Regions from separate parts of the Pectobacterium sp. HCp5_1 genome, predicted to be linked through region 1. Evidence: predicted binding sites of a transcription regulator. Region 1 holds the regulator's gene; each other region holds the start of a gene.
What was found. Region 1 encodes CRP, which controls carbon source genes, mostly activating them, when cyclic AMP is high. Its sites were predicted from a motif close to ATGTGANNNNNNTCACAT; they were not measured.
Positions count from the first base shown of each region.

Region 2: the regulator CRP is predicted to act here: its motif matches at 1,204-1,221, upstream of Q3A88_RS13475 (PTS mannitol transporter subunit IICBA).
Region 3: the regulator CRP is predicted to act here: its motif matches at 971-988, upstream of msrB (peptide-methionine (R)-S-oxide reductase MsrB).
Region 4: the regulator CRP is predicted to act here: its motif matches at 935-952, upstream of Q3A88_RS11750 (GntP family permease).

Region 1 covers NZ_JAUMIO010000053.1:10,568-12,774, reverse strand. The annotation lists gene Q3A88_RS20845 (aspartate aminotransferase family protein) at 1-910, shown strand, start outside; gene crp (cAMP-activated global transcriptional regulator CRP) at 1,059-1,691, opposite strand; gene Q3A88_RS20835 (OsmC family protein) at 2,067-2,207, shown strand, end outside.
Region 2 covers NZ_JAUMIO010000018.1:22,867-25,073, reverse strand. The annotation lists gene Q3A88_RS13475 (PTS mannitol transporter subunit IICBA) at 1-993, opposite strand, end outside; gene Q3A88_RS13470 (DUF3053 domain-containing protein) at 1,429-2,133, opposite strand.
Region 3 covers NZ_JAUMIO010000012.1:3,277-5,483, reverse strand. The annotation lists gene Q3A88_RS10400 (YeaC family protein) at 19-297, opposite strand; gene msrB (peptide-methionine (R)-S-oxide reductase MsrB) at 434-853, opposite strand; gene gapA (glyceraldehyde-3-phosphate dehydrogenase) at 1,198-2,193, shown strand.
Region 4 covers NZ_JAUMIO010000014.1:74,639-76,845, reverse strand. The annotation lists gene Q3A88_RS11750 (GntP family permease) at 1-889, opposite strand, end outside; gene Q3A88_RS11745 (gluconokinase) at 1,048-1,560, shown strand; gene gntR (gluconate operon transcriptional repressor GntR) at 1,570-2,207, opposite strand, start outside.

The sequences.
Region 1 (2,207 bases):
CTCCGGTGCTGAAGCCAACGAAGCTGCCTTTAAGCTGGCGCGTCACTATGCGGTTAAACGCCATAGTCCGTATAAAACCAAGATCATCTCCTTCTACAATGCATTCCATGGTCGGACGCTGTTCACCGTTTCGGTCGGCGGACAGCCTAAATATGCCGATGGTTTCGGGCCTAAGCCTGCCGATATTGTTCATGTTCCCTTCAACGACCTGGCTGCTGTTAAAGCGGTGATGGACGATCACACCTGTGCAGTCGTGCTGGAACCGGTTCAGGGTGAAGGGGGGATTACGCCTGCTACGCCTGAATTTTTACAAGGTGTTCGCGATCTATGCGATCAGCACAAGGCGCTGCTGGTGTTTGATGAAGTGCAGAGCGGAATGGGGCGTACTGGCAAACTATTCAGCTACATGCACTACGGCATTACGCCGGATATTCTCACAACGGCTAAAGCATTGGGCGGTGGTTTCCCAATTAGCGCAATGCTGACGACGGAAGAGATCGCATCGGCTATGACGGTTGGGGTGCACGGCACCACCTATGGCGGCAACCCGCTGGCCTGTGCGGTGGCGGAAGCCGCGCTGGATATTATCAACACGCCAGAAGTGCTGTCAGGCGTGGCGGATCGCCACGATCGCTTTGTCAGTGAGCTTGAGAAAATCAATCAGCAGTTCGGTGTATTCGAACAGGTTCGCGGTATGGGTTTGCTGTTGGGGGCAGAACTGAAACCGCAATGGCATGGTCGTGCGGGCGAGTTTCTGGCGGCGGCAACGTCTCAGGGGCTTATGGTGCTGATGGCTGGGCCGAATGTGATCCGCTTTGTACCGTCGTTGATCATTGATGAAGATGATATTGTGCAGGGGATGGCGAAATTCGCTAAAGCCGTCGCGCAGGTTGTTAACGCAGCAAACTGATTACGTTACGCCATAAAAAAACGTAGGGAACGTTTTTCAGCGTTGCGTTAGCAACGACCCGTAGGGTGGTGAGCAGGAAGCTCGCCATAAAAAAAGCGTGAGGCCGAGGCTTCACGCTTTTTTATTGGTAGGGTACAGCGACAGGGGCTTAGCGAGTGCCGTAAACGACAATCGTTTTACCGTGTGCAGAGATCAGGTTCTGGTCTTCTAACATTTTCAGAATGCGGCCCACGGTTTCACGCGAGCAGCCAACGATTTGCCCAATTTCCTGACGGGTAATTTTTATTTGCATGCCATCTGGATGCGTCATGGCATCAGGTTGTTTGGCCAGGTTGAGTAGGGTTTGGGCAATACGGCCGGTCACATCAAGGAAGGCGAGGTTGCCGACCTTCTCAGAGGTAACCTGAAGTCTGCTTGCCATTTGTGCAGACAGACGCATGAGGATATCCGGGTTAACCTGGATGAGCTGGCGGAATTTTTTATAGGAAATTTCAGCCACTTCACAGGCAGTTTTTGCCCGCACCCAGGCGCTGCGCTCCTGACCTTCTTCAAACAGGCCGAGCTCGCCGATAAAATCGCCCTGATTGAGGTAGGAAAGGATCATTTCCTTGCCTTCTTCATCTTTGATTAGCACTGCGACAGAGCCTTTCACGATGTAGTAAAGCGTTTCTGCTTTTTCACCTTGGTGAATCAGCGTGCTCTTCGATGGATACTTGTGAATATGACAATGGGAAAGGAACCATTCGAGAGTTGGATCTGTTTGCGGTTTGCCGAGAACCATTCGCTATCATCCTCTGTTGTAATTCACTGCGCAAATTACAGGGGTCAGAGTTCCCTGTACGGCGTGTTTTACTGCTAAAAAAATAAAATTCAGTCTAGGCAGAATGACGTCAGGGAATATACTGAAACCACTGTACCCTTTATTTTCCGGTTGCTGCCTTGCCGCACCGTAAACGTGGCTGGGGTATGTCTGGCCAGGCCATCATCTTCTTCGTTTCTGGGTTTGTCCAGAAAAGGTCTATTCTGTTTTCGTTTTAACACAGCTTGAAGGACGTGTCTTGTGTTGTCTCGCTTCAGCATGACAAAGCGCTGATTAACGCTGGTTTTTGTACAGTAACGGTATAAATTTTCAAAAAATTTTTAGTGGAGAGGCATCATGCAGGCACGGGTAAAATGGGTTGAAGGCTTAACGTTTTTAGGCGAATCCGCATCAGGGCATCAGATAGTGATGGACGGCAATTCCGGTGATAAAGCGCCCAGTCCGATGGAAATGGTGTTGATGTCTGTAGGGGGATGC
Region 2 (2,207 bases), on a different contig from region 1:
CGACACGATAAAGGACACCGCGAAAGCCGCTGCAATAGCCGCAAGGTTAGCGAAGTAAGCGCCTTTTGGCGTCATCGCCAGTACCGCCAGAATGGAGCCCGGAGACGCAGGAGAAACCAAACCTCCGCCCAGCACGCTCAGCGTAAACACGCCGGTCATCCCGCCCAGAATCACCGCAATAATCAGACGCGGATTCATCAGCACATAAGGGAAGTAGATTTCGTGAATCCCGCCCAGGAAGTGGATAATCGCCGCACCCGGTGCTGATTCTTTCGCGTTACCACGACCGAAGAACATGTACGCCATCAGCACGCCCATACCCGGGCCTGGGTTCGCTTCGATCAGGAAGAAAATAGATTTGCCAGTTTCCGTCGCCTGCTGAATGCCCAGCGGTGAGAAGATACCGTGGTTAATGGCGTTGTTCAGGAACAGAATTTTCGCCGGTTCAACAAAGATAGACGTAAACGGCAGCAGGTTGTTCTGTACCATCAGGTTAACGCCGGAAGCCAGCACCTGAGAGAAGACTTCAACCAGCGGACCAATTGCCAAAAACGACAGGATTGCCAACAACATACCGATGATACCGGCAGAGAAGTTGTTGACCAGCATTTCAAAGCCGCTCTTGATTTTACCGTCGACCATGCGGTCAAAACGTTTGATCGCCCAGCCGCCCAACGGGCCCACAATCATAGCGCCGAGGAACATCGGGATATCGGTCCCGACGATCACACCCATCGTCGTAATCGCACCCACCACACCGCCACGCTCACCGAATACCAGACGTCCGCCGGTATAACCAATCAGCAATGGCAGCAAATAGGTAATCATCGGACCGACGAGCTTCGCCAATGTTGCATTGGGGAACCAGCCAGTAGGGATAAACAGCGCGGTAATAATACCCCAGGCGATAAATGCGCCAATGTTGGGCATCACCATATTACTGAGGAAGCGACCAAAGTTTTGCACCTTGATCTTAATATCTGGTGAAAGCATAAAAACACACCCCTATTGAAACGCGCTGACAATAAGAGCGCGTGGTAATTATCGTGAGACGGCGTGGCAATAAAACACCGATTACCACAAGAAGACTTCCGTCATTATTACTGTATGCAGCGCGGACTCTAACACGCTGTTTTCATACCGCAACTCCATGGCGGTAACGTGACAAAAATCACACAACCACCCTACATCAACGATACAAATAGGTGATTTACTTCACAAAAAACCGTTAAAAATGAAAAACTAAACAGATTTTTAGACAAACACCGCACCTTATATGTGATTTGAATCACACTTTTAATGCCTGTATTTGTTTTATTTATGTGATGTTAATCACAATTTATTTTTACCCTCTCACCAGCCACACGCATCTTATCCAGAATACCTCTCTGCCATATCACATCGCTAAAGCGTCGGAGCACGACGCGGTTAGGGATAATTCACTCCAGTTATTCCTCTGAGCGCATTCATTAAATTCTGCTGCTGTAGAGGTAACGCTGCCACCATACTGTTATATTGCGTCACCTGTTGCGGCGTACGGAATTGCACAGACGCGCCATTAAACACCGCCTGATCGCCCTGAGCCTGAAGGAAATCGCCGATCTGGATCAGGCTCTGTGCGAAGGCAATCGCATTCGGAATGGCGGGTAGCAGCGCATTGGTAGGTTGTATTACCGTGCGTGCATACAACCGCTCATAGGGTATTTGCACTTCTTCGGGCTGTTTTAGCAGCCGATGGGCGTTGTCCGCCTGCACTTTCGCCGCCTGCACATGCTGGCTCAACAGGTTCATTGCCCCGATGGATTGGCGAAGATCATCACGCTGCGTCAGATAGTCTTTAGGAACACGAATACGGGAAATTTGTCCCAGCATCGGTGTTAAACTGCCAGACACGGCCTGATTAAACTGCTGAGAAAAGGTGGTTAAGATCGCGTAATCGTTGGTGAAATTGCCAAAATTCTTCTTCTGCTCTTCCGTCAGTGTCGGCAATTTCCCATCCTGCTGCGACTGCACGCTTTGCAGGAACGCAACGAATGCCTTCCGCTGATCGGCTTCGCTGTCACCACAGGCAGCCAGCTGCAATGCCGCCAGAATAACCAGAACTGGCAGCAGCCAGCGTGAACGGTACGTCATCAGCCTTCTCATTCCCTACTCCTGTTACGCTTACTGCCCCGCCAGCCGTGCTTTATTCAAACAAAAACACGCTG
Region 3 (2,207 bases), on a different contig from region 1:
CGGCTGCCTGCTTCTGTTTTACGCGTCGGGTTTTAGCGTAATAATAGCGTCAGCGATGTTAAACTCGCGCTTCAGCTCCTGCTTGCTCTTCATCACGATTTCGCCATCAGTGCCAATCGTCATGTGCTCAGCCTGTTCGTTATGGCGAGCCTGCCACATCATCACCATTTGCAGGCAGTTTTCTTTCTGTTCAGCCGTCAACGCGACACCGTCTGGCCATTTGCCCAACTCCACCGCCGTGACTAACCGTTGGTAAATTTCTGGCGTCATGGCGTCGATCAGATCATTGAGTTCCATATCCGGTTTCTGCTCCGAGAAAGATCAGGTTTATTCTTATTAGGTTTCTGTGCTGTACTAACAGCGTTTTTAGTAGCTGAATCGTTTAAAGCAAGCTATCATCTCGCTTATCGCGGTCGCACCTATCGCAAACAGATTACCCGTCAACGCGTTCGCCATCAACGTCGTCGATGAAACTCAGTGAAGCCGAATTCACGCAGTAACGCTCGCCCGTGGTTTTCGGGCCATCAGGGAAAACGTGCCCCAGGTGCGCATCACACTGCCCACAGCGGATTTCGATACGGCGCATATTGTGTGAATCATCTTCCAGATAGCGAATCGCCTCTGAAGATACGGGCTGATCGAAGCTCGGCCAGCCACAGCCGGAGTCGTATTTGCTGTCGGAATAAAACAGCGGAGCCTGGCAGCACAGGCAGTGATAAGCGCCAGTACGCTTGTTATGCAGCAATTTGCCTGAAAACGCAGGTTCCGTACCACGTTGCTGGGTGACATAGCGCTGCATCTCTGTCAATTCAGTATTGTCGGATGGGGTACGCGAAGCAGAGTCGTTAGTCATAGGAAGTCTCACGGCGGGTGTTATCAATTCAATTAATCATTGATTATAACAAAAAATTAACAACCTAACAGGCTGTTCTGACCTAATATTAGGAATGTTATTAGCATCAATATTTAATTGTGACACACATCACATATTGAGATCACACAGGCTTTATATGATGCATTTCACCCTCATATCAGGCTTAGATGTTACTTAGTTACAGGGTCGAGCGGTTTTCGCACAAAGTTTGGTCATAGGTTTGACTTACAGCAACTATTGACACGATTCCGCTTGACGCTCAGCAAGGTTTTTGTAATTTTACAACCAACCTTTTATTCACAAACCAATAGCTGGTGGAATATATGACTATCAAAGTAGGTATCAACGGTTTTGGCCGTATCGGCCGTATTGTTTTCCGCGCTGCGCAAGAACGTTCTGACATCGAGATCGTTGCAATCAACGACCTGTTAGATGCTGATTACATGGCGTACATGCTGAAGTACGACTCAACTCATGGTCGTTTCAACGGCACCGTTGAAGTTAAAGATGGCCACCTGGTTGTTAACGGCAAAACCATTCGTGTTACCGCAGAGCGCGATCCTGCAAACCTGAAGTGGAACGAAGTCAACGTAGACGTTGTTGCTGAAGCAACTGGCCTGTTCCTGACTGACGACACTGCACGTAAACACATCGCTGCTGGTGCGAAGAAAGTCGTTCTGACTGGTCCATCTAAAGATGATACCCCAATGTTCGTTATGGGCGTAAACCACAAAACTTACGCTGGTCAGGAAATCGTTTCTAACGCATCTTGCACCACCAACTGCCTGGCTCCACTGGCAAAAGTTATCAACGACAACTTCGGTATCGTTGAAGCACTGATGACCACCGTTCACGCAACCACTGCAACGCAGAAAACGGTTGATGGCCCGTCTCACAAAGACTGGCGCGGCGGCCGCGGCGCAGCACAGAACATCATCCCATCTTCTACCGGTGCTGCTAAAGCAGTAGGTAAAGTGATTCCTGAGCTGAACGGCAAACTGACTGGTATGGCGTTCCGCGTTCCTACCCCGAACGTTTCTGTTGTTGACCTGACTGCACGTCTGGAAAAACCTGCTTCTTACAAAGAAATTTGTGCAGCAATCAAAGCCGCTTCTGAAGGCGAGCTGAAAGGCGTTCTGGGCTACACCGAAGACGAAGTAGTTTCTACCGATTTCAACGGTGAAAAACTGACTTCCGTATTCGATGCTAAAGCGGGTATCGCTCTGAGCGACAACTTTGTGAAACTGGTTTCCTGGTACGATAACGAAACTGGTTACTCAAACAAAGTTCTGGATCTGATCGCTCACATCTCTAAATAAGCGTCAGCGATGAT
Region 4 (2,207 bases), on a different contig from region 1:
CGCTAAAGACCATCAACGCAAAGAACACCGTGATCAGTAATGCAACTGGCGTTTTACCTAGCATACGCAAGAACTGCACCACGCCGTTATCACCGCTCACTACCCCCATCACCGTTAGCGTATTCAGCCCGGTATCGAGAAAAATCAGCACTAATGGCAGCAGCAGAATACTCAACACCACGGAAAAGCGCGGTGGTTTAACGGCCGTATCCGTTTCAACCGCAGACAAGAAGCTTGCAGGCAGTTTGATGTCGAATTTTTTACCTGCGTACAACCCATAGAGGTAGCCGCCGAAATACCAGGTCGGTAGCGCGATGATGCCCCCGATAATCACCAGCAGCCCGATGTTGGCACCTAACAATTCACTCGCAGCAACCGGTCCAGGATGTGGCGGTACCAAGGCGTGCATAGCGGCAAACGCGCCCGCCGCAGGAAACGCATATTTTAGCGTCGAGCCACCGAAGCGCTTTGCCACGCTGAAAATAATCGGCAGCATAACAACCAGACCTGCATCAAAAAAGATCGGGAAGCCGAACAGTAGAGAAGCAACCCCTAACGCAAAAGGTGCACGATGTTCGCCAAATTTATTGATTAGCGTATCCGCCAGCACATTCGCGCCGCCGGTCACTTCTAACAGGCGGCCAATCATTGCCCCTAGTCCAACCAGCAGGGCAACGGATGCCAGCGTACTACCGAAACCACTCAGCAGCGTCGGCACAATCTTTTCGTAAGGTGTTTTTGTTACCAATGCTGTTACCAGACTGACGAGTGTCAGCGCCAGAAACGCATGGATTTTAAAGCGCATAATCAGCACCAGTAACAGTGCGACTGCACCAGCGGCAATGGTCAACAACACACTGGCGCTATAGGCGGAGGTGATTTCTGTCATCGTTAATAATCTCTTTAGGGCACTCGGTCTGGGTTGGCTAATTGTTTGTGAGATGCATCACATCATCATTTGATACCGGTAACATGATACGGGTAACATGTTAAAGTATGGAACCATTAAGTATCATTTAATTTACAGTTTGAGATAGAGATCAAATTATGTCAGGTCGAAGCATTATTCTGATGGGCGTATCAGGCAGTGGAAAATCCTCAGTTGGCGCTGAACTTGGCCGCGCCATTCAGGCAAAATTTATTGACGGCGACGATCTGCACCCGCGCGCGAATATCCAGAAAATGGCCAGCGGTACGCCATTGAATGACGACGACCGCGCACCGTGGCTGGAGCGTCTCAGCGATGTTGCCTACAGCCTGGCGCACAAAAATGAGACGGGCATCATCGTCTGTTCCGCGCTGAAAAAGCGTTACCGCGACCGCCTGCGCGAAGGCAACGAAAAGATGGTGTTTATCTATTTGAAAGGCAGCTTTGAGCTGGTTCTGGAACGTCACAAAGCCAGAGCAGGCCACTTCATGCCGACAGACCTACTGAAAAGCCAGTTCGATGCGCTGGAAGAACCGGGTAGCGATGAGCCGGATGTCCTGAAAGTCGATATTGACGGCACCCGGGAAGACGTCGTGCAGCGCTGCGTTGACGCACTGCGTGCAGCAGGCTAACGCAGCGGCTTAGAGGCTTTCACCGTCCAGCACGGTAAAGCCGACATCGACCCTCTCCTGCGTAACTGGCTCGCCCCGCAGACGAGCCAGCAGTTGTTCGGTGCCGACGCGTCCCATGTGTTCACGCGGTGTCAGTACGCTAGCCAGCTTCGGTACCATCGCCTGACCAATGTCGTGCCCGTGGAAACCCGCTACGCCAATGTCATCCGGCACGCGCAGCCCCTGCCGCTGGCATTCGAACATCGCACCGACGGCTAAGTCGTCATTGGTGCAAAATACGCTATCAACCTGCGGGTATTCCGCCTGCGTCTGCCGCAGCAGTTCGCCACCGAGCGAATAGGACGATGCCCGCTCGCTCATCACGCAATAGCTCGTGAGCCCGCTTTCCCACATCGCCTGCTCGTAGCCCTGACTGCGCATAATCGTACGCTCATCCTGACGCGCACCGAGATAGACGATATGACGATGCCCCAGCGCGACCATACGTAGTGTCATCTGTCGAGCGGCTTCAACGTTATCAAACCCGACAGCCATATCCAGACACGGTGAGACGGAATCCATCAGCTCGACGACCGGAATGCCAGCAACGTCCAGCATCTGGCGCGTTCGAGGCGTGTGGGTACGTTCAGCCAGAATAAGCCCATCGA